Regions from separate parts of the Brevibacillus sp. SKDU10 genome, predicted to be linked through region 2. Evidence: riboswitches for the same ligand, from Rfam matches in the RefSeq annotation. Region 2 holds a riboswitch; each other region holds the start of a gene.
The links. A riboswitch is a leader RNA that binds a small molecule or an ion and turns the genes downstream of it on or off. The one in region 2 is predicted to bind S-adenosylmethionine.

Region 1: it holds a riboswitch for S-adenosylmethionine, as region 2 does, so the genes downstream of both, AYJ08_RS08830 (DUF1722 domain-containing protein) here and AYJ08_RS16595 (homocysteine synthase) in region 2, are expected to answer to the same signal.
Region 3: it holds a riboswitch for S-adenosylmethionine, as region 2 does, so the genes downstream of both, metX (homoserine O-acetyltransferase MetX) here and AYJ08_RS16595 (homocysteine synthase) in region 2, are expected to answer to the same signal.
Region 4: it holds a riboswitch for S-adenosylmethionine, as region 2 does, so the genes downstream of both, metK (methionine adenosyltransferase) here and AYJ08_RS16595 (homocysteine synthase) in region 2, are expected to answer to the same signal.

Annotation. Positions count from the first base shown of each region.
Region 1 is NZ_LSSO01000138.1:80,630-86,425, reverse strand. Features, by position in the region: gene AYJ08_RS08840 (GNAT family N-acetyltransferase) at 1-68, opposite strand, end outside; gene mtnK (S-methyl-5-thioribose kinase) at 191-1,417, opposite strand; gene AYJ08_RS08830 (DUF1722 domain-containing protein) at 1,442-2,104, opposite strand; SAM riboswitch class I at 2,115-2,238, opposite strand; SAM riboswitch class I at 2,463-2,592, shown strand; gene AYJ08_RS08825 (2,3-diketo-5-methylthiopentyl-1-phosphate enolase) at 2,680-3,894, shown strand; gene AYJ08_RS08820 (2-hydroxy-3-keto-5-methylthiopentenyl-1-phosphate phosphatase) at 3,891-4,568, shown strand; gene AYJ08_RS08815 (methylthioribulose 1-phosphate dehydratase) at 4,565-5,224, shown strand; gene AYJ08_RS08810 (cupin domain-containing protein) at 5,281-5,793, shown strand.
Region 2 is NZ_LSSO01000179.1:11,325-17,120, forward strand. Features, by position in the region: gene AYJ08_RS16585 (amino acid deaminase/aldolase) at 1-520, opposite strand, end outside; gene AYJ08_RS16590 (NCS2 family permease) at 797-2,086, opposite strand; SAM riboswitch class I at 2,560-2,667, shown strand; gene AYJ08_RS16595 (homocysteine synthase) at 2,808-4,106, shown strand; gene AYJ08_RS16600 (hypothetical protein) at 4,206-4,547, opposite strand; partial or broken gene AYJ08_RS16610 (VOC family protein) at 4,887-5,246, opposite strand.
Region 3 is NZ_LSSO01000149.1:47,606-53,401, reverse strand. Features, by position in the region: gene sdhA (succinate dehydrogenase flavoprotein subunit) at 1-439, opposite strand, end outside; gene AYJ08_RS11160 (succinate dehydrogenase cytochrome b558 subunit) at 458-1,069, opposite strand; gene AYJ08_RS11155 (DUF2507 domain-containing protein) at 1,586-2,065, shown strand; gene metX (homoserine O-acetyltransferase MetX) at 2,173-3,270, opposite strand; SAM riboswitch class I at 3,375-3,485, opposite strand; gene AYJ08_RS11145 (GNAT family N-acetyltransferase) at 3,537-4,358, opposite strand; gene AYJ08_RS11140 (aspartate kinase) at 4,539-5,777, opposite strand.
Region 4 is NZ_LSSO01000013.1:62,424-68,219, reverse strand. Features, by position in the region: gene AYJ08_RS01915 (S8 family peptidase) at 1-1,949, shown strand, start outside; SAM riboswitch class I at 2,022-2,142, shown strand; gene metK (methionine adenosyltransferase) at 2,273-3,478, shown strand; gene AYJ08_RS01905 (polysaccharide deacetylase family protein) at 3,641-4,651, shown strand; gene AYJ08_RS01900 (sensor histidine kinase) at 4,663-5,796, shown strand, end outside.

The DNA.
Region 1 (5,796 bases), on a different contig from region 2:
GTGACTGCTGCATCCTCAATGCGAACTTCCTTTAGCTCCAAATCAGGTGATATGACGATATTTTTCATGCTTCTCCCCCTTTTTTTGGCCTTTTTTGATGCAATAGATTGAACAATAATTCTCTAAAAAACAAAAATCACCTGCTTGCCCTGTTTAGTAGGACAGCAGATGATTCTGTTTGATTGCCACTTTACTTTTGTAGGACCTGCTCCCGTTCAACGGTAATCTCTCGCACGATCGCCGTGATATCTGTGATTTCTGCAAAATGCTTACGATTGAGAATGAAGGATTGGCCGATCTCTAATGCAAGTCTTTCGGCTTCTGCTCGAAGCTCCTCTTGTTCAATTCTATTTAAATCAGCTACACCTGCCAGTCCAATCACGCGTCTTAGGATTTTGCACCCAGCATATCCTGCCGTATCCTGTAAGACCTGAGATACATAATCCTGCCAAAAATCAGGAACATGCGCACTACGCTCCTCCGCTTTTTTATGCCACAGACGAACGAATTGCGATACAAACTCATTCCAGACGTTTTCTATTGTATCCAATAAATAAAAACGATACTTCTCCCGTTTCTCTATGTCCGCTTGGAGACCGTGCTGACCTGCATAATTTAAGACAAGATTAGCTATTACAGCCCCGATGTCAAAACCTATTGGTCCATAAAAAGCGAACTCGGGATCAATCACCTTTGTACTTGTTTGGGTGACAAAAATACTACCTGTATGCAGATCACCATGCAACAAAGCTTCTGCTCGTGTCAAAAAGTCGTATTTTAGCTTAGCAATCTCTCGACGTAATGCGTGATTTCCCCATATTGCTTCTACGTCTTGGCGGATAAGCGGATTAAAATTGTTGGTCTCATGGTCTTCATAAGGATCAGTAAATACAAGGTCTTCCGTAATTTTACATAGCTCTGGATTAATGAACCTGCTCACATTAGCCTTTTTAGCAAAAGGATTCATTCCAAGATCAGAGGTAAAAAATAAGGTATGAGCCAGAAAAGTTCCAATATGTTTAGCGAAATGCGGGTATATCTCTCCTTCAATAAGGCCTGTACGAAGCAGCTTATGATCACCTGCATCCTCCATAATCGTCAAAGCCAGCTCCGAATTGTGATGGTATACCTCAGGTACTAAATCCCCTACCAGCTCTCGCTGAATTTTGAGCGCCTCTGCTTCAATCCGAGATCGGTCCAGCGTTAACGGCCATGATTCGCCAACCACGCGGGCATAAGGCAAAGCCTGCTTCACAATGACACTTTTACCGGTCGCTTCATCCGTTATTCTAAAAACCAAATTTAAATTGCCATCACCAATTTCTCGGCTAACAAGAGACGCATCTTGTGTAAAAATCGTTCCCTGATTCTGTACGTATAAAATGGACTCTTGAACCGATAACGCTTGATACCCCATATCTTTTCCTCTCCTTTTCCCACTCTAGTATCGGTTGATGTATTGATCGTAATGTGCCAGGGGATGGACGATTCCTCCTAGATTGGCTAATAAGCGATACTTGGTTAATAGATTAACTTGATACACGCCGACTCGCTCCCAAACTTCCCATGGCTCAAGAATCTTCCACTGCCCCAAATCCTTTGCAATAAAAAAATCCTTGCCGCGAAACCGAATCCATGCATGACTGCTAGGAGCCTCCGGTGAAAATATGCGAGACCGCGACAAATAATCATCACCATATTCCATAGCAAGCAAGAACAATATACGATGGGCTTCCTCCCAGTTCCTTTGCAATAAGACATGCCAGGAGCCGCTTTCTTGCTCCGTAAGTTTTCCGCGCAGATGACCGAATGCATGACTCAAGGCATTACAGGCATTGCCTGAATCAATAGGCTGTTTTCGCATCTTCTGAAATTCATGTAATAACTGTTCTGCAAATATACTCCAATCGCGCTCTCCTGTTTCGCGAGACGTTTTTACTTGATCCCGAAATGCTTGTGATATTTGCTTATATTTTTGGTAACACCTCATCATGACCCAATACTTATGCTCTGCCCATATCTGTTCACACCATGCTTTGCTTACCAAAGAAAAAGAAAACCTCTTTTCCGAAGAAAAGAGGTCGTTTTGACATGCCATATTCATAAAACGTTCCCCCTTATCTACCAGAATTTTAAATGTCTCTGCAGGAATTAGCACCGTGCACATGCCAGGTTAGCGGCTATGTGTCGGTTGCTGGGTTTCATCGGGCCAGTCCCTCCACCGTCTCTGGATAAGGTATCCATAAGTATATGTAATTGTAGGTGAACACAGGTTCCTATCCTGCGTAGCTAAAGCCTCATAAATGAATCGTTAGTAGAAATATACACAGGTAAGCCAGTTATGTCAAACAATTTAATCAACTCAGTTTTTATTTATAAAAAGGGTTGACGCATGTTACAAAAAGGGATAAGATGATCTCCAAGAAACAGCTTCTATTTTGACAATTACAACAATTACCTAGCTCTTATTGAGAGAAGGCGGAGGGACTGGCCCTATGATGCCCGGCAACCCTCGCATCGGGATAAACGATGCGAAACGGTGCTAAATCCTACACATAATCGTGCTGTACTGATTTATGTGAGAGATAAGAGAAGAAGATGATCTGTCTATCGGACGCCTCCTTCTCTTGAAGGGGGCGTTTTTAGTTGATAAATTCTCTACCTACAAGGAGGTCATCCATGAGTACAGATCGAATCCTCGTAACCTATTTAACCCAAGCAAAGGATTTACAAAAAAAAGCGGAAGGCATTGCAGTTGGTATGACAGTAGGCTCATGGACGGACCTTCCTCTGGCAAAGCAGGAGCAGCTGCGCCCCTATTTAGGTGAAGTAGCAGATGTATCTCCTCTTGAATCCACCTCATCAGGTGAAACACGAGGTTATATCACGATCAGTTATCCAACAATATGCTTTACACAGGATATCCCTTCTCTTCTTACAGGGATATTCGGCAAACTATCAATGGACGGAAAAATCAAGCTGGTAGACATTCAGCTTCCTCCTTCTTTTTTACAAGGCTTTCAGGGTCCAAAATTCGGCATAAAAGGAATACGGGAAATAACCGGTGTGCATGATCGTCCTTTATTAATGAGTATTTTTAAGTCATGCACAGGTTTGTCACTAGAGGAACTAGAAGTGCAGTTTCGTGCCCAAGCAGAAGGCGGCCTTGATTTGATTAAGGATGACGAAATTTTCTTTGCTGATGATAAAGCTCCATTTATCCAACGCATCAGACGCTTCAAAGCCATCTCAGATGAAATTGCAGCACAAACCGGTAAGCCTGTCTTGTATGCCGCTAACCTTACAGGACCTAGCTCACAGCTTATTGAACGGGCGAAGCAAGCTGTCGATGCAGGTGCTTCCTGCCTTTTGTTTAATGCACTTGCTTTTGGCTTCGATCTCCTGCAACGTCTAGCAGAAGATCCAGACATTCAAGTGCCAATCATGGCACATCCCGCACTCGCTGGCGCCTATTATCCTAGTCCTGATTACGGCATAGCCGCTCCGCTCCTGCTCGGTAATCTATTGCGTTTAGCCGGGGCTGATTTAGTGTTATTCCCTTCTCCATACGGAAATGTGGCACTAGATAAGAGCGAGGCTAATCAGCTAGCTAATCATTTAGTTGAGGAATACGGTACCTTGCAATCTGCCTTCCCTGTTCCATCAGCGGGTATTCATCCCGGATTGGTTCCACAACTGTACGCCGACTTTGGCCTAGATCAGGTTGTTAACGCAGGCGGCGGCATTCATGGACACCCACTCGGAGCAACAGCAGGCGGTCGAGCGTTCCGTGCCGCTATTGATGCATCCGTGAATGGAATCAGTCTTGCAGCAGCAGCTTCCGACTCTAATGAACTGCGACTTGCGCTAGAAAAATGGGGAGGTTCTGCATGACAAAACAGCTAGTGCTTTTTTGCGATTTCGATGGAACGATTACGGAAAAAGACAATATCGTGGCAATCATGCGCCACTTTCATCCCCCGGGCTGGGAAGAGTTAACCGAACAAATTTTGACGCAACAAATATCCATTAGAGAAGGCGTAGGAAAGCTTTTTTCCCTGCTTCCCTCTTCACTCGAGCATGAAATCACTCAATTTGCTGTAGAGAATGCCCGCATCCGCCCTGGTTTTGCAGAGTTTGTGGATTATTGCCGGCAAGAAAACGTGACTCTGCTCATTACAAGCGGAGGTATAGATTTTTTTGTTCATCCGATTCTTGCTCCGTTTCAGCTCGATGGCCCGATTTATTGTAATGGCAGTGATTTTAGCAAAGAGAGAATAAAAATTACGTGGCCGCATACCTGCGATGAGCATTGCCAAACAGATTGTGGAATGTGTAAAACTACCATTATTAGAAGCTATGATGCTACCGGCTATACACGTGTTGTCATTGGGGATAGTATCACTGACTTGGCAGGGTCTCGAATTGCTGATTTTGTCATTGCCCGTTCCTTCCTGCTAGAAAAATGTAAGGAAGAAAATTTATCACATAAACCATTTACTACTTTTTATGATGTGATTTCAATTATTAAAGCCAATAGGGCCAAACAGGAGGGGATTGTGCTATGACAACAACACTTGAACAGCGCACCGCCGCTTTTAAAAAATTAGATGAGGTAAAGCTAACGTTTGCCAGAAGAGATTGGTTTCCGGGCACAAGCGGAAACCTCTCTATTAAAATCAGCGATGTACCCTTACAATTTGCTGTGACCGCCAGTGGCAAAGATAAAACCAAACTATCGCCAGAAGATTACTTGATCGTTGACGGCGATTGCAATTCTGTAGAGCCTACCAATTTGAAGCCCTCTGCGGAAACATTAGTGCATGCTGTTGTCTACCAAAGCATTCCTGATGCTGGCGCTTGCTTTCATGTACACACGATTGCCAACAATGTGATTTCCGAGGTGTATGCGCAAAAGCAAAGCTTTACTATTCATGGTCAGGAATTAATCAAAGGACTAGGCATTTGGGAGGAAAATGCTCTTCTTAACGTCCCGATTGTCGAAAACTATGCAGATATCCCTACTTTAGCAGCGGCTATTAAAGAGGCGATCAAGCCTGATGTACCCGGCGTGTTAATCCGCAACCACGGAATATATGCCTGGGGTCGTAATGATTTTGAAGCAAAAAGACATATAGAAGCTTTTGAATTTCTATTTGAATATCAACTGCGCTTATTGCAAGTAGGTAATTTATCTGCAAAAGCGTCTGGTATTGCCATTTAATTTAGTCTGATTAAATAAATAATTCATAAGATTACAACATTAGGAGGTCCTTCTTCATGGCAAAAGTACGTTTTCACGATACCAATGAATATATTGAGGATAGAGAGGCCGTTCAGGCTTTTTTAAACTCGCAGGATGTTATCTATGAATATTGGGGTGTAGATCAATTAGATCCTGCTTTACGAAATAATTACGCGCCAACTGATGCTGAAAAACAGCAAATTTTAGATACCTTCCAAAAAGAGATACAAGATATTAGCGAACGCCGCAGCTACACCACAGCAGACGTCATTGTCCTAAGTGACAAAACGCCAGAGTTAGATAAAAAATTAGAGAACTTCGTCAAAGAACATCATCACACGGATGATGAAGTCCGCTTTTGCGTAGATGGTCATGGTATTTTTGCCATTTTAGGCACAGACGGTCGCTACTTTGATGTAGAGCTATCCCCCGGCGATTTAATCTCTGTTCCTTCTTCCTATCGTCATTACTTTACCTTAATGGAGGATCGGAAAATTATTGCGATTCGTCTGTTTGTAACTCCTGCTGGTTGGGAAGCGATTTACTAGGAG
Region 2 (5,796 bases):
CCTCATAGCTCATTATTCCATCCAACACAAGCCAAGGACTGGTTACAATTCTTTCAACCATCTGCATCACTTGCTCGAATGTCCGTAAGGAAGAGCGATATACACCAATATGCAGGCCCCAAAATGAGTCAGAGGCATCCATCTCCACACAAAGCAACAAGGGCGTATCTACTTGTTTTGCCACCTCCTCCGCCAAGTAAATATGCTCCAATGAATCGACCATTAATGTAATTTGTGCGCCCTGCTGTACAGCTCGTGCTATCGCAAGTAGCGAAGATCTGTCCACCACAGGGTAGCCAAGCAGCAGATTATGAAATCCGTTCTCCCACAAAAACAATGCTTCTGATGCTGTAAAACACATGATGCCCTGGATCAAAGGATCATAATCTAAAATATAACGGAGCATAGGAATAGAACGAATTGACTTACTGGCAATTCGTATACGTTTACCATTGCTCCTAGCTACAATTTCAGCAATATTTTGATCCAACAAATCAAGGTCAATATAGGCAAACGGCATAGATAGGTTCGCGAAAGCTTCTCTGTAATAGCGATATCTGCTCGTCGTCTTGTACAGAATCTCACCTTCTTTACTGTTTCATAGATTGGGATATATTTCTCTTCAATATATTCAGTCACACAAGCTTCTAAAACTAGTAAAAAAAGAAAAATGCTTGCTCCATCTAGAGTTACTAGCCGTTCAATTATCCATCCTGCATTCCTGCATTCATACTTCTCATGCCCGTATACAAAAAAGCAGCCATCCTCTCAAAAGAGAAAATGGCTGCCTTTTACCTTAATGAAGCTGCAATGCCAGCAACACAAAATATAGGAAAAACATAAACGAAATGATTAAAAGCGGCAAGGGAATTTCTTTACGTCTGCCCATCGCCAGTTTAACAATTGGATACGCCATAAATCCGAAAGCAATTCCATCTGCAATACTCGCTGTAAAGGGAATCAGCACAATGATCAAGAACGCCGGCAAGCCTTCTGACATGTCGGTGAACTTGATCTGACTCACACTTTGCATCATTAGGCTACCAACCAGAATTAAGATGGGAGCAATCGCTGTATCCGGCACGTAACGAATGACAGGAATGCAAAAGATCGAGATCAAGAACAGAATTCCTACCGTAATTGCTGTAATCCCTGTTTTCCCGCCAGCGGCAATTCCTGCAGAACTTTCCGCTGAAGACACAGTTGGACTCGTACCAAACAATCCAGAAAGCATAGCTGAAATGGAGTTTGCTTGAAAAGTACGAGCAAATTTGCTTTCTGGAACCATGCTGTGCAAAAGCCCCATATTTTCAAAAACAATCACCATGGTTAGCGGAAACACAGCCAGCCAAAATCCAGCAGTAACTATGCCGTCAAACGAAAATGCTCCAAAGATAGTGAGGTACGTTGAGAACGAGAAATCACTTCCCTGACTAGTACCACCTACCGTACCAAGGGCAATAGCAATCAGCGTATTAACAATAATACTGATTAAAAAGCTACCTTTTACATTGCGTAAAAATAGCACGACGGCAATTACTAAGCTGACCAATCCCAATACTACCTTCGTATCGCCCAGATCACCTAAAGCAATAAATGTAGATGGATTAGGCACGATTAAGCCGCCTTTTTGCAAACCAATAAAGGTAAGAAACAACCCAATTCCAACCGTCATTCCTTCTTTTAGAGACAGTGGAATGCTTTTCGCTAAGATTTTGGCAACTGGTGTAAAAGCAATCACGATAAATAAAACACCTGACATGAATACAACTGCCAAAGCGCTCTCCCATGACAATCCCATAGATTTAACAATCGTATAGGAGAAAAACGCATTAATGCCCATACCAGGAACAAGTGCTACAGGAGCATTCGCCCAAAAACCCATGATCAAGCATCCTATGAAGGAGATAATGATCGTGGCAACAATACCTGCTTCCAATGGTATACCTGCATCCGATAAGATCATTGAATTCACGGCAATGATGTAGACAGCGGTGAAAAACGTGGTTAAACCAGCCAAAATTTCATTGCGAACCGTTGTTTGATGACCTTTTACATCAAATCTTTTACGAAAAAATGAGTACAATATCGGTTCCCTTCTTTAAACAAAACAACCCCTCGGCCCACCCGTGCCAATTCACCCCAAAAATTGGGGCAAGACACCTTTCCCTATAGTAGCAAAAAGAACGAAAAAGAGTAAATAGGGAAATGTAAAAATGTGAACAAAAAAGGGAGTGATGCTTGTATGTAGGTTTTCATGTTTCCAGCTAACTCTATATTACCCTCCAAAAAGCAAGCTACTATACAAGTTATGCAGCTCATTATGTATAATTATACTTATTTGTATTTTTATTCATGATTATTCACTTCATGTATCCTGCAAATAAATCTGTTTTGCTGTCGATATGTAGTTAAATTTTTAGAAGTTTAATCCAGATAAAACAAGATGATTTCAAGGCTTCCCAAAACGAACACTGAATTTTATTCCACCTTTTTTCAGAATGTACAAAATCTTATTGACTTATCCCTTCAAGCTTCTTACAATAGAACAAACTTTCATTTTCATCAAGAGTGGTGGAGGGACTGGCCCGACGAAGCCCGGCAACCGGAACATAGCGTTCTTGGTGCTAAATCCTGCAGAATCCGAAAGGTTCTGAGAGATGAATGTATGCGAAATTAGTAACGCAGCCTTCCTCTACTCAGAGGAGGGCTTTTTGCTATGAGAAGCCTGTCTTCCCTCTCTACTGGGCCAACCATTGAAACCAAGAGAATCACCTTACTTTACATGGAAAAGGAGTGGTTTTTTTATGTCAAACCTCAATTGGAAAAGAGAAACATTAGCCCTTCACGGAGGTCAAGTGGCAGACCCAACTACCGGCGCTCTTGCCGTTCCCATCTATCAAACATCCTCCTATGAATTTCGTGACACCAGCCATGCAGCCAATCTATTCGCGTTACAGGAGCCTGGGAACATTTATACCCGCATCATGAATCCAACCCAGGATGTATTTGAGAAACGTGTTGCCCTTCTAGAAGGCGGTATTGGGGCGCTTGCAACTGCATCTGGTCAAGCCGCCATTACATTTGCCTTATTAAATATTGCACAAGCCGGTGATGAAATCATCTCCTCGAGCAGTTTATATGGGGGAACCTACAATTTATTTGCCCATACCTTTGCAAAGCTCGGAATTACAGTTCATTTTGTTGACCAATCCAATCCAGACAATTTCCGTTCAAAGATTACGGACAAAACCAAGGCTATTTTCTGCGAAACGATCGGAAATCCCCAAATGCAGGTTGCCGATCTAAATGCTATTGCTACCATAGCTCATGAATATGGATTACCGCTCCTTGTGGATAATACCTTTGCCTCCCCTATTTTGTGCCGGCCGATTGAACACGGGGCAGATATCGTTATCCATTCTGCTACCAAATTTATTGGCGGTCACGGCACATCTATCGGGGGAATTATCGTAGACTCCGGTCATTTCGATTGGAGTAACGGCAAGTTCCCTGGCCTCTCCACTCCAGACCCTACCTACAATGGAATTGTATATACAGAGGCGGTTGGCAATGCTGCTTATATCGTAAAAGCTCGTGTGCAGCTACAGCGAGATGTAGGAGCTACCTTATCTCCTTTTAACTCCTTTTTATTCTTACAAGGCCTAGAAACTCTCCACCTGCGGATGGAACGGCATAGTCAAAATGCACTTGCTGTCGCTCAATATTTAGAACAACACAACGATGTAGAGTGGGTGAGTTATCCAGGGCTTGCTAGCTCGCCTACCTACGAACTTAGTCAGCGCTATTTACCAGATGGTCATGGGGCTTTGTTGACTTTTGGAATCAAAGGCGGAGTAGAAGCTGGCAAAAAAGTAATTGAATCTGTTCAATTGTTCTCTCATTTGGCTAATGTAGGAGACTCCAAGTCGTTGATCATACATCCGGCTAGTACTACTCATCTCCAACTTACCCCAGAAGAACAAGCTAAGGCCGGGGTGACCCCTGGGATGATTCGTCTTTCCGTAGGTACAGAGGCAATTGATGATATTTTGCAGGATTTAGAGCAGGCTGTTCAAAAAGCTGTGGAAGCTGTACAAGTGTAAGCTGATAATCGTGTAGGATGTAAAAAGGCGTGCTTCACTGTTGCCAGTCGCACGCCTTTTTCTATATGTAAGATGAAAATTTGACTTTTGGATCATCGCTTACTTTTTAGATACCTGAACATATGAGGTCTGTTTCACCGTGTACGTATCTGCGAGTGTTTCTTCTTTTATGACACCTAGCTTAAGTAGGCTGTTTATTTTTGCCACATCCACCTTGGACATCAGCCTCCATATTTGCGGATCTTCTACGGCTTTAAGCAGGTGTTCCTCATTAAACTCTTTCTTCTCTTGCTGACTAATTTTCAGACGGTAGTCTCCAATCTCAATCTCACACGGTTCTGTATAAACAGCCAACAGAATCCGACGTAGCTCTGCCAGTTCCTCTTCTAGCTCTTTTTGCTGTTGTTTGATCGCAAAATACCGAGCAATTGTAGCTTCCATGTGCCCCTCTCCTTTCGTTCTGACAACAATGTATGTAGAAAGGTCACACATAAGAACCGAGAAGGAAGAAGTTTATCACATCTTTTCTTTTATTCTGAATTCTTCCTCTGATATCTTCTTCCACAAATAACAACAAGCAACACTAGAAGGAAACTAACGACACTAATGATATTTTTTGCAGTGCTTTCCTTAATAAATAGATTCAGGAAAAATGTAGGCCCGACAATCAGCAGCAATAGATTTAGCGAGTGTTTTCCAATAAAGTTCAATCACTCTCTCCCCCCATGTTTTTATGATCAATAAAAGTTACATTCCTCCCATTGTATCATATTTATCAGGCTACTTCCCGATTAAGACAAACACATTACCATCCGGCGCCTCTATAATAGCTACATGACCACCTAATGAATTGGAAAATGCCGGACGAATCCACTAAATGGAAGGATCGTCTTTCCACTGTTCATAGAATGCAGTGACATCTTCTACAAAAATCTCTGGCTCTATGAAATGTAATTCAGGGTTATTTTTCAAAACTAATTCTGCATGGCCTTCTCCAAACCCCATACCTACTAGTTTCCATGGTTTACCCGGAATTTGTTCAGCCTCCCACTTTTTTACTAACCCCATTTTCTCATAGAAAAGAATAGCTGATTCCAAGTCTTTCGTATAAATGGCAAGGCAATGTAATTGCTTAAACATCATTCTCCCCCTTTTCTCCCTCCATTCTAGCCTCTAATAGTGACATTTCCTGACACTGTTTAAAAAACAGTTGAGATGCTGACAGAGCCACTACCAAAATCGTTTACTAGTTCAAAAATGCCAAAAGGCCAGCTCATAGGAAGCTGGCCTTTTGGCAAAAATGTTAAAAATAAGGACATTAAAATAATTTGAAAATGATTAGTCCTAAGCGACCGCCTTTAGAAGATCAATTACTAAAGGGATTACTGCGCCAAGGAATTGCAGTACAGCGATTGCGATGCTCATAAAATCTCCCCCTTGGGTAAAATTAGAAAATCACTTTCTACTAAGATCATAACCCATATTTTGAAAAAAATCTAGCAAAATTTGCCTTAATGGAAAAAATGTGTACACAAATTGAACAGTTTGCAAAATTTTATATATATGATCATAATATGAATAAAATAAAATGGTAAGAAAATCACCCTCCTGTTACAATTAAAATCGGTATCTACAGCATAGATGATTAGAATGAATCAAAAAATATTACTAGCAGCAATGTACTCTTTTA
Region 3 (5,796 bases), on a different contig from region 2:
CATAACGGCGTACTTGCTCATCTAGTGCATACAGTAATTGCTGTCCTGTGGTTGCTCCAGCAAATGCAGTACGGTGATGCTTCGTTCCCCCAAAGCGACGGAAGTCTAGCAATCCTTCCGGAGTACGATTGAACATAACTCCCATACGGTCTAGCATATAAATGATACCAGGTGCAGCATCACACATTGCTTTTACTGGTGGTTGGTTCGCTAGGAAGTCACCGCCATAAATCGTGTCATCAAAGTGTTCCCAAGTAGAGTCGCCTTCCCCTTTGGTATTAACAGCTCCATTAATACCGCCCTGCGCACAGACTGAGTGAGAGCGCTTAACCGGAACTAGGGAAAAAAGTTCTACGGCTACCCCTTTTTCTGCTGCTTTAATTGTCGCCATTAGTCCAGCTAGGCCACCGCCGACAATAATTAATTTACCCTTCGCCATGTTTTATTCCCCCTTCTCTTACACGAATGCGAATACGGCACGCAAGCCTACGTAGGATAATGCTACGAACAGGATCATGGTGAAATAAGTTGCCATACGTTGTGAACGCGGCCCTACTGTAATGCCCCAATGCACTAAGAACGACCATACACCATTGCAAAGGTGGAACACAGCGGATAGAACACCTACAGCGTAAAACGCTATCATTACTGGGTTAGTGAAAATATCATGCATGAGGTCATAGTTAATTTCGACAGTACCAAGTGCTTTGGCAATACGTGTTTGCCATACATGCCACGCTACGAAAATCAGCGTGAAAACACCTGTAATACGCTGCCAGAGATACATTTGATTGCGGAAAAACGAGTAGTTGCCATTGTTCGGTTTTGCTTGAAATGCAAGATATAGACCGTAAATGGCGTGGAACAACAGTGGGAGATAAATGAATGCAAATTCCAAAAACAATAAGAACGGTGCCTTTTCAATTAGGCCAACCGCTTCGTTAAATGCTTCCGGCCCTTTGGTTGCTTGAAAGTTCGCCGTTAAATGGAACAGTAAAAACAACCCGATCGGAAACAACCCGAGTAGAGTGTGAAGCTTGTGCAAAGCGAAGTTTTTCTTACTTGCCATGCCTTGGGTCCCCCCTTCATTGATGTGTGGAAAATGTTATCTTACAATACCTATGCCATCACCATGCAGGTTCAAGCAAGACACATGTTCCGCTCCGCTTCCACTTTGGAAGAACATCCTCTATTCACGAAAAACCAACCCCTCAATAGGGAAACACAAAATGTTTCCAGTTTGCGAAATGGTTTCAAAAGTCTGTCAATCCAACGCATAAAAAACCGCGGGCGCAAACGAGTTGTGTCTAAATAAAGAATAAAGATTGGAAATTATGTGACCAAAACCAATTGTACTCCTACCTCTTAGTAGCGTCAAGCAATTGAATAGACTTAATACATTCTTAGATTAATTGTAATCTATATCATTCCTAGCTTTTCTTGTCATTTATTCTTATTATGACCACGTATCTATCAGATATATCTGACTCATCCCTCATTTACTCCTATCATTTCCCTAGTCTTAGCATAATTGTTTTTTTCTTTCATAGAATAGAAATCATACACAAAAGGAGGACGAGCAAGAGTGAGACAAGCTACTGATATCCTACAACAGCTTTTACCTGAGTTTTCAGTATATGATCGTCAGCGCATGCAACAAATGAACATGCCTTTTGCCGGTCATCTCTTTTTTCGAAATGTAGTCACTCAGGAATTACTGGGAGATTGCGAAGCTCCTATTCTTTATTGGATGGGGAAAGAGATAGGTGAGACCTATCATATAGATGCGGCAGAAGATCTGATATTAGCCTTCATCCAGCTCGGCTTAGGAAAGCTGGAATTAACCTTGAGTACAGCTGGACAAATTGAATATCTCCTGACACATCCTCATCTTACCATGCAGACTACAAATCGACTAGAACGCACCCTACAGTTTGAGACAGGCTTTATTGCCGGATCTATTGGCAAGTGGTTAGAGCGTGAGTCAAATGCCACACTCACTCTTCTGGGAAAGGACAAAAAAAAAGAACCAACTGCACACATTCAGGTTGTTATCTCAGGGTAACAACCTGTTTTTACGTGCAGAGCTCTTATATACGTTTACATCATTACTAGTTGTCATTGTCATGGTTTCCTACCTGTCTGCTTTCTCTTCATCATCTGATAAGCTGGTTATCCAATCAATGATGTTTGTTGCTCTTTTACTGTTACAGGAAAATAAGGCCCTACTAGCTGAGCCATTTTATCCATTTCAACTAAAAAACCATCATGTCCAAATACGGAGTCAATTGCAAAAAAATCAACATCCTTCCCCTGTTGTTTTAACGTAGAGGATAGCCAAAGCTGATGAGGAATTGGATACAACAAATCGTTGGAAATAGCTATACAGACTACCTTGGCTTTGATACGCGACAATGCGTTTTCAATCCCATCCCTTCCCCTACCAATATCGTGTGTATCCATTGCTTTTAGGAGATACAGATAGCTATTTGCATCAAAGCGCTGCACGAGCTTATCGCCTTGATAACGTAAATAGCTTTCCACTTCAAATGTGGTATCCACTAAGTCGGCATGCACGGTTCCTTGATGGGCCCTGCCAAATCGTTCTTCAAATAATTCGGCTGTCCGGTATGTAATCATGCCAACCATACGCGCTGTTGCCAACCCGCGAATAGGACCTAACTGAGGATAATAATGTCCATTATTCCAATCTGGATCATTACAAATCGCTTGCCTTGCCACATCATTGTAAGCAATGGCCATAGCTGATAACTGAGCGCAGGTAGCCACTGGGATCACTACATCCATCATTTGGGGATATTCAACCGCCCACTCATAAACCTGCATACCACCCATCGAACCGCCAATGACCGCATAAAGATGAGAAATCCCCAGTTGCTCAATGAGCTTGTATTGGGCGCGTACCATGTCTCGGATCGTCACAACAGGAAAATGAGTTGCATATGGCTCTTTAGTTTCCGCATTCATACTTGCAGGACCTGTTGTTCCGTAACAGCCACCTAAGACGTTTGTGCAAATCACGTAATAATAATTGGTATCAATTGCTTTTCCTGGCCCAATCAGCCCATCCCACCAGCCTGGCTTTTCACCATCACCTACCACTTGACTGTCTCCAGTTAATGCGTGGCAAACCAAAATTGCATTCGATTGCTCAGAGTTGTACGTACCGCTTGTTGTATAACCGATTTCCACTTGACGGAGCACCTCGCCACATTCCAACTCTAGGTTGTGAATCGTTGCTTTTCTCAATGCAATTCCTCCTATTTCCACTTGATGCCCTAAAGTGCAGGTACCTATGTGCTAAAAAACCCCTCTTCCGGAGAAGAGGGGTTTGATCGTATCGACTAGACCCGCTCTTATCTGCCAGACTACTTCATGTGTGCCTGCTGGATTTAGCACCTCTCCGCTTCTTGCGGGGTTGCCGGGTTTCTTCGGGCCAGTCCCTCCACCACTCTTGATAAGAGATTTCTATATAATTATGTTTATCATACTTCTTTCGAGTAAGAATTGTCAATCTATTTCAATGAAAAGGATTCTTCTCTTTTTATTTGATACATCGTCCACATTCCAATGTCCTGAAAGCCCAAACGTTTATAAATAGCTCCAGCCGCTTGATTATCATAAAATAAGCACAAGCTTCGCCCTTCCGCTAAAACATCCCTGCACAGCGCTGCCATGCAAGCACTAGCATACCCCCGCTTGCGATAAATGGGATGAGTACAAACACCAACAATCATGGCAGCCATCGAACACTCGGCTGTTGTCGAAGCACAGGCTACCGTTTCTGTGTTCACCTCGACATAATAGGTTCTCCCCGTACCGCTTTCCAGTGTGTGTTTCAATGCTTCTTCTGCATCAGCAGATCTGCCAAACTCTTGAATCTGATCACGTAGGCTGACGATTTTTTTTACATCATGAACGGTGGCTTTTTTTACCTCAAATCCCTTGATGTCATCCTGAGATAATCGAGAGTCATCTTCTAATTCTGCAAAATAGGTAGTTTTGATCTCATGCTTCGGCAGATGGCTTGCAAAGGCCTGCAAAGAATCTTGTTTTCCTGATAAAACCTCCAGCTTCTTGTCAGCAAGGATAATTTCACTGAACCCTTCCATATCAAACCTATCCAAAGCATAAAATACGTATGAGTGATAATACCGCAGGAGCACCGCAGAGAGTTTTGTCTGGTCACTCGCTGACCATTCTCCCCATAACTCTTGAAAAGGGGTAGAGAAGCCAAAATTTTCGACATCACCAATAAGAAATAAGTTCAAGCTTCTCTCTTTTGATACCAATTCCATAAATGCTTCATAATCTGCTTCTGTTAGTTTTCGGATCATTTGGCAATTCCCTCTCCAAAAGTTTTTCCCTCCATTATTTGAAAAAGTGTACTATTTGTCAATAGAATTCAGAAAAAACACATAAAGCCCGGTGGAAGTCTCTCCACCAGGCTCCTTGATTAATCCAATCCTATCCCTGTCCATTTGAAGCACTCTACATGCTGTTTTATCTAAAACAAATTAAGCGTATACGACAGCATCCGCAGAAACATCCAATCCAAACGCCGTATGCAGTGTAGCTACAGCTTGCGCAACTTTTTCTGCTGGGATAACACAAGATACCTTAATATCAGAGGTAGATACCATCCGAATGAGAATATCCTGGCTGGATAAATGACTAAACATATCGGCTGCCACCCCCGGATTGGTTATCATACCAGCTCCTACAATTGAAACTTTTGCAAGGCCAGATTCATATTCCACATGCTCAAAGCCTAACTCCTCCTGATGAGCCGCCAAGGTCTCCAGCGTTCTATGTAAATCATCAGCGGAGATCGTAAAGGAAACATTATTTGCTTTGTCATGATAGGTGCTTTGAATAATGATGTCTACATTAATAGAAGCGTCCGCCAATGCTTTAAATAATAAAGATAACATGCCTACTTTTACAGGCATTCCGATAACCGTTATAGAAGCTACATCTTTGTCATGAGCTATTCCGCTGATTACTTTGCCTAACTCCATGTTTGTCTCCTCCTCAACCAATGTTCCCTCTTCTTCTGTAAAACTGGAACGAACCACAAGTCGAACTCGATGTTTTTTTGCACTTTCCACAGAACGCGGATGCAATACACCAGCTCCTAGAGTTGCTAATTCTAGCATCTCATCATATGAAATGGAGCTTAACTTTTGTGCACGAGAAACAATGCGCGGATCGGCTGTAAATACCCCTGATACATCAGTGTAGATTTCACAGCAGGTAGCCTGGAGACTAGCCGCAATTGTTACCGCTGTAGTATCAGACCCGCCCCGTCCCAATGTTGTAATTTCTCCGTTTTCGCTAGCTCCTTGAAAACCTGCTACGATGACAATTTTCCCCTGCTGTAATTCTTGCTCAATCCGTTGACTGTTAATCGTACTAATGCGTGCCTTTCCATGCTTCTCTTCCGTTAAAATGCCAGCTTGCCAGCCTGTCATGGACACAGCCTCGTACCCTCTGCTCTGTAGAGCCATACTAAGTAACGCAATGGAAACCTGTTCTCCTGTGGCAAGCAGCATATCCATTTCACGAGCAGGTGGGCTCTCATGTAATTCCTTTGCTAAATCGACAAGCACATCTGTTGTTTTTCCCATAGCAGATACCACAACCACCATGGCATACCCGGCATCCTTATAACGGATAATTCTCTGTGCTACCTCTTGAATACGCTCCGCAGAGCCTACGGATGTTCCCCCGTATTTTTGCACCACAATTTCCATTTTGAATCTCTCCTCTGGT
Region 4 (5,796 bases), on a different contig from region 2:
CTGCTTTTCCTACGGTGATTGCGGTTGGCGCCGTTACGAACTCTAATACCATCCATAGCCGTTCTAATTTTGGGCCAGAAATTAACCTAGTGGCCCCAGGCGTGAATGTGTATACGACAGCAAGAGGTGGCGGGTACGATTCGATGAAGGGCACCTCTGCAGCGGCTCCTCAGGTAGCTGGTGCGGCGGCGCTGATTCTTGCTAGGAACCCAAATATGAAACCGTTGGAAGTACGCCAGCTTCTGTACCATTCAGCAACGAAATTACATGGAGTTAGATGGGACAGGCGGACAGGATATGGACTTTTAAATGTTCAGAAGGCAGTAATGAGTAGACTGCCTGATGATATAAATGAGCCAAACAATACACAGCGTACAGCAGCCGCATTCCCCATGGAAAGTCAGATTCGCGGCACTCTGAGCGATAAAGATAAGAGCGATTGGTTTTACACGGATATTCCTTATGAGGGAACCTTAGAATTAAAAGCAGATGTTTCGGTGGATACGCTGGCTCCATTGGCAGCTAGCGTTTATCAGGATGGAAAGCCTCAAGATACGTATTATCTTGGTAATAAAGCAAATGCAACAATTGCAGTGAAGCCGGGCAAGGTTCACATTCACTTCCAGCGGTCTGCGGTATCTAGCACTTTACGCTATACCATTACCAATCGTTTTTCCATTGCACCTGATCGATATGAGCCAAATAATAGTATTGATCAAGTCCGCCCCCTGCCGCCGGGTAATAATATTGAGATCAAGGGGAATTTTCATACAGCACAGGATGTTGATTGGTTTTCCTATTTTGTGCGTGATCCAGGCAAGCTTTATCTGCGAGTGGATACAGATACTCTACGATTAGACCCGCAAATTAAGGTGCGTAAAGAACGCGATAAGACATCTGGCGGAATTTCCCTTGATAGCAGCTCAGTCACTGATCCTTTAAAAAGCTTAGAGATGAACGTCACGCCAGGTCGCTATTTGTTCCAAATTCAGAACAGCTATCCTGCTGCTGTGAGCGGCGAGTACTTTTTTCAGCTCAATTATATGCCTGAACGAAAAGATCCAAACGAACCAAACGATACCTATCGTTTAGCTACAAAACTAGGGAATAACAGTCTGATTACAGGCACAATTCCTTCAGAAGCAGATAACGATTGGTTTACGTTTTCGATTCCAAAAGAAACGTATGTTACCATTCGGGCACCTTATGTACCGCCACAGGTAAAGATCATGATGAGTATTTATGATAGTCGCGATATGAAATATGCAATTCGAGCTGAAAAGGTTTTTGGACAAGATAATAGCATTGTCTTTGAAAAAAAATTAGCAGCAGGGACATACTATATAAAGTTGACCAGTACTACGCCATTCCGCTATGATGCGTATCGATTTACATTAAATCGTCAGGAAATGTATGGCGGCTTTCGAGACATACATGGGCATTGGGCTAGAAATGATATAGGGCGTTTAACTCAACGTGGAGTCATTACCATACCTAATACGTATAGCTTCCGTCCAGATGCTAATATGACACGAGCTGAATTCGCAGACATGCTCCTTCGCTCGATGAAGGCCAAAAAGCTTCCAACTGGTAAAATAGGTATTAATACCTATAAGGATTTAGATAAAAAGCATTGGGCGTATGAGAGCTTGTTACAGGCTTCTCAGTTGGGGATTATGAGCGGATTCAATGGAAAAATTGAACCGGATCGACCTGTTAATCGAGCAGAAATGGCTTTGATGATTGCGCGTGCTAAAAAAATAAACGTGTCAAGATCGTCCAGTACTTCTTATCGTGATGTGCCTCATTCACATTGGGCGGTGGCTGCAATCGAAACACTTTCACACTATGGCTGGTTGCATGGTTATCAGGATGGAACCTTTAAGCCAGATCGTCCTGTGAAACGCGGAGAAATGGTCACTGTATTAGCTAAATCTTTCCAATTGTAAAATACCGGGTTTTTTACAAAAGTACATTGACACCCTTCTAAAAAAAGATTATTCTATAAATCATGGATATTACTCTTATCCAGAGTAGGCGGAGGGACTGGCCCAATGAAGCCCGGCAACCGTTTTGAGCGGTGCTAACCAGCAGAGAAAGGATAACTATCTAAATAGTTAGACTCACTCTGGCCGATAAGAGGGTTAAGGAACGCATTAGAAAAGCAACCTTTTCCTCAGCGGAGGGAAAGGTTTTTCTTTTTGTCGTGATGGAAACCTGGCTCGGCAAACATACTATATATCATGTTTCCAGTTGAAGGAGGTTTTTAAGTATGGAATTGCAAAAAGGACGTCGCTTGTTTACATCTGAGTCCGTTACTGAAGGACATCCAGACAAGATTTGTGACCAAGTTTCTGATTCTATTCTTGATGCGATCTTATCGAAAGATCCGAATGCTCGTGTAGCATGCGAGACATCTGTTACCACCGGATTAGTACTTGTGGCAGGTGAAATCACAACTTCTACGTATGTAGATATCCAAAAGCTAGTAAGAGATACGATTCGTGAAATTGGTTACGATCGAGCAAAATATGGTTTTGATGCAGATACATGCGGTGTTATTACTGCAATCGGCGAGCAATCAGCAGATATCGCACTAGGTGTTGACCAGGCGTTGGAAGCACGTGAAGGTAGCATGACTGATGCTGAAATCGAAGCAATCGGTGCAGGTGACCAGGGGCTAATGTTTGGTTATGCTTGCAACGAAACTCCAGAATTAATGCCTCTTCCAATCAGCATGGCTCACCAGTTGGCGCGTCGTCTGACAGAAGTGCGTAAAAATGGTACGCTTGAATACCTTCGTCCAGATGGTAAAACTCAAGTAACTGTTGAATACGATGGCGATAAGCCAGTTCGCATCGATACAATTGTTATTTCTACTCAACATGCTCCAGAAGTAGAACTAGATCAGATTAAAAAGGATCTAATGGAGCAAGTAATTAAACCGATCGTTCCTACAAACCTATTAGACGATCAAACCAAATACTTCATTAACCCAACTGGACGTTTCGTTATCGGTGGTCCTCAAGGGGATGCTGGTTTGACTGGCCGTAAAATCATCGTAGATACGTATGGCGGTTATGCTCGCCATGGCGGTGGTGCATTCTCCGGTAAGGATCCTACAAAAGTAGACCGTTCTGGTGCTTATGCAGCTCGCTATGTAGCCAAAAACATTGTAGCTGCAGGTCTTGCTGAACATTGCGAAGTACAGGTAGCTTATGCAATCGGGGTAGCTCAACCGGTATCTATCGCTGTAAACACATTTGGAACAGGAAAAATTGCTGAATCTGATTTGGTAGCATTGGTTCGCAAGCACTTTGATTTGCGCCCAGCAGGCATTATTAAGCAATTAGACCTACGTCGTCCGATCTATAAACAAACCGCAGCATATGGTCATTTCGGACGTAATGATCTGAATGTACCATGGGAGCGTACAGATAAAGCAGAAGATCTGAAAAAAGACGCTGCTAACCTGTAAAAAATACAGAGAAGCCTAGGATTTTCCTGGGCTTCTTTTTTCTTATGAAAATTGCGAAAAAGGCTAGGCAAGTACAACTTCAATGGGGTAGACTACGTAGAGGATTCTGTAAATCTTTGTCGAAAAGCACTATAATAAGATCGAAAGGAACATGGGCGCATCATGAAGAAAAAACCTTTCTTTCTCGTCTTTTTCCTTCTTCTTCTGCTGTTTTCTATCCTTGTGTATTGGTTTAGACCAGAGAATGTAGGGGTAGAAAATACGGATTATGTGCAACAAAAGACGGGGGATCATACGTCTCATTCATTAGAACCTAAAGGGTCAGACGTAGAGCAAATTCCTTCTAGAAATAGTAAACCAGAGGAAAAGATATCAAACGAGAGATGGTATAAAGACAAGGTTGTCATCTTGAATTATCATCACATTGATCGTGACAGTAATAAGCCATTTGTAATAACACCAGAGCAGTTTGGTGAGCATTTACAATTTATAAAGGAACATAACTTTCATCCTATTAGCCTAAGAGAGTTTTTCACTTTTATGCAAACAGGCGTAACTGCCAAGGAGAATGCAGTTTTATTTACGTTTGATGACGGCTATGAAAGTTATTACACACAAGCATATCCGTTGCTTTCCGAATATGGGTATCCATCTGCAGCTTTTGTAATTGCAGGTAGATTGAGAGATACCATGGATCGAAAGCGAGAAAATATGACCGTTCCTTTAGCTTATCAACAAATTGACGAAATGCTGGCTTCCGGCTTAGTTGATATTGGCTCGCACACATTCAGTTTACATGAACATAAAGAGCTGGATGAGTGGGGAGTACAGAAAGCGGGAACGGAGCCTGTATATCTAGAAGAATTCCAACGTGCAGAGAATGAGGAAGAGTACCGAAGTCGTTTATTTGTTGATTTTAAGATGTCGAAAATAGGCTTAGAGCAACTTGTGAAAAAGCCTATAGCCTCTCTCTCCTTACCCCAAGGCTATAAAAGCAAGATTGTGATTGACTCGGCAAAGGAAGCAGGATATCAGTATGTCTTTACATCTAGAAGAGACGTTGTGAAGCCAAATGAAGATCCGTATTCCATCCCGAGATTTGATGTAGGAATACGCAAGGTAGGTGCACCCCAGCTCCTTGAACTATTTACTAAAGTAAAAATGGAAGAATAAGGGGGAAACCCATGGATAAAGGCATTGATATCAGCCTTCTAGATGGGGTCATAAAAAAAACGATTCGAACGGTTGAAATGAGCAAAGAGCAAATATTTCAGATAGCAGAAGGTGCTCGTTCGGAAAGTAATGCAATCAAAAAAGAGATTGTTGAAATACGGCAAATATTAGCAGAAGTGATCCAAAATGTTGATAATCTAGAGTTACAGTCCCGCCGATCAAGATCGAGATTGGTACAAGTAAGCCGCAATTTTCAAAGCTTTACTGAAAACGATATTCGTGCAGCTTATGAGGAAGCTCATAATGTTCAGATAGAGCTTTCCTTAATGCGTGAGCGGGAAAATAACCTAAAGAAACGCCGTGACGAGCTAGAGTTTCGGTTGCGGAATATTTTAGAGACAATTACTAGAGCAGAAGGGTTACTAAGTCAGATCAGCGTGGTTCACAGCTTTTTAGCAGGAGATTTGTCCAAAGTGGAGGAAGCCTTGGAATCTGCCAAGCAGCATCAGCTTATGGGACTTAAAATTATTCAGGCCCAGGAAGAAGAGCGTAAGCGGGTAGCCCGAGAGATCCATGATGGACCTGCACAATCCATGGCCAATGTAGTATTGCGTACAGAAATCGTAGAAAAAATGTTGAAAAATGACGCAATCCAGGATGCTCAACAGGAATTAGGCAGCTTAAAGGAAATTGTAAGAATGAGCTTAGCAGATGTTAGAAAAATTATTTTTGACTTGAGACCAATGGCTTTAGATGACTTAGGACTCATTCCAACTTTGCAAAAGTATATACAAACCTTTGAGGATCGTAGTAAATTACATATTGATCTAATTGTTTTTGGCAAAGAACATAAGCTTGAAAGTTCATTTAAGGCAGCAGCTTTTCGCTTAGTTCAGGAATGCCTAAACAATGTGTACAAGCATGCGAAAGCTAATTTTGTCCAAATAAAGGTTGAGTTTCAGCTGGAAAACATGTTTATTGTCGTAAAAGATGATGGAATTGGATTTAATGTGAGTGAGGTTAGCAAAAAAGGACAATCGTTCGGAATTATGGGAATGAAGGAACGTTGCCAATTACTGAATGGCAGAATCGGCATTACGTCCAATAACCAAGAAGGGACTAGAGTGGTGTTTCAAATACCGCTG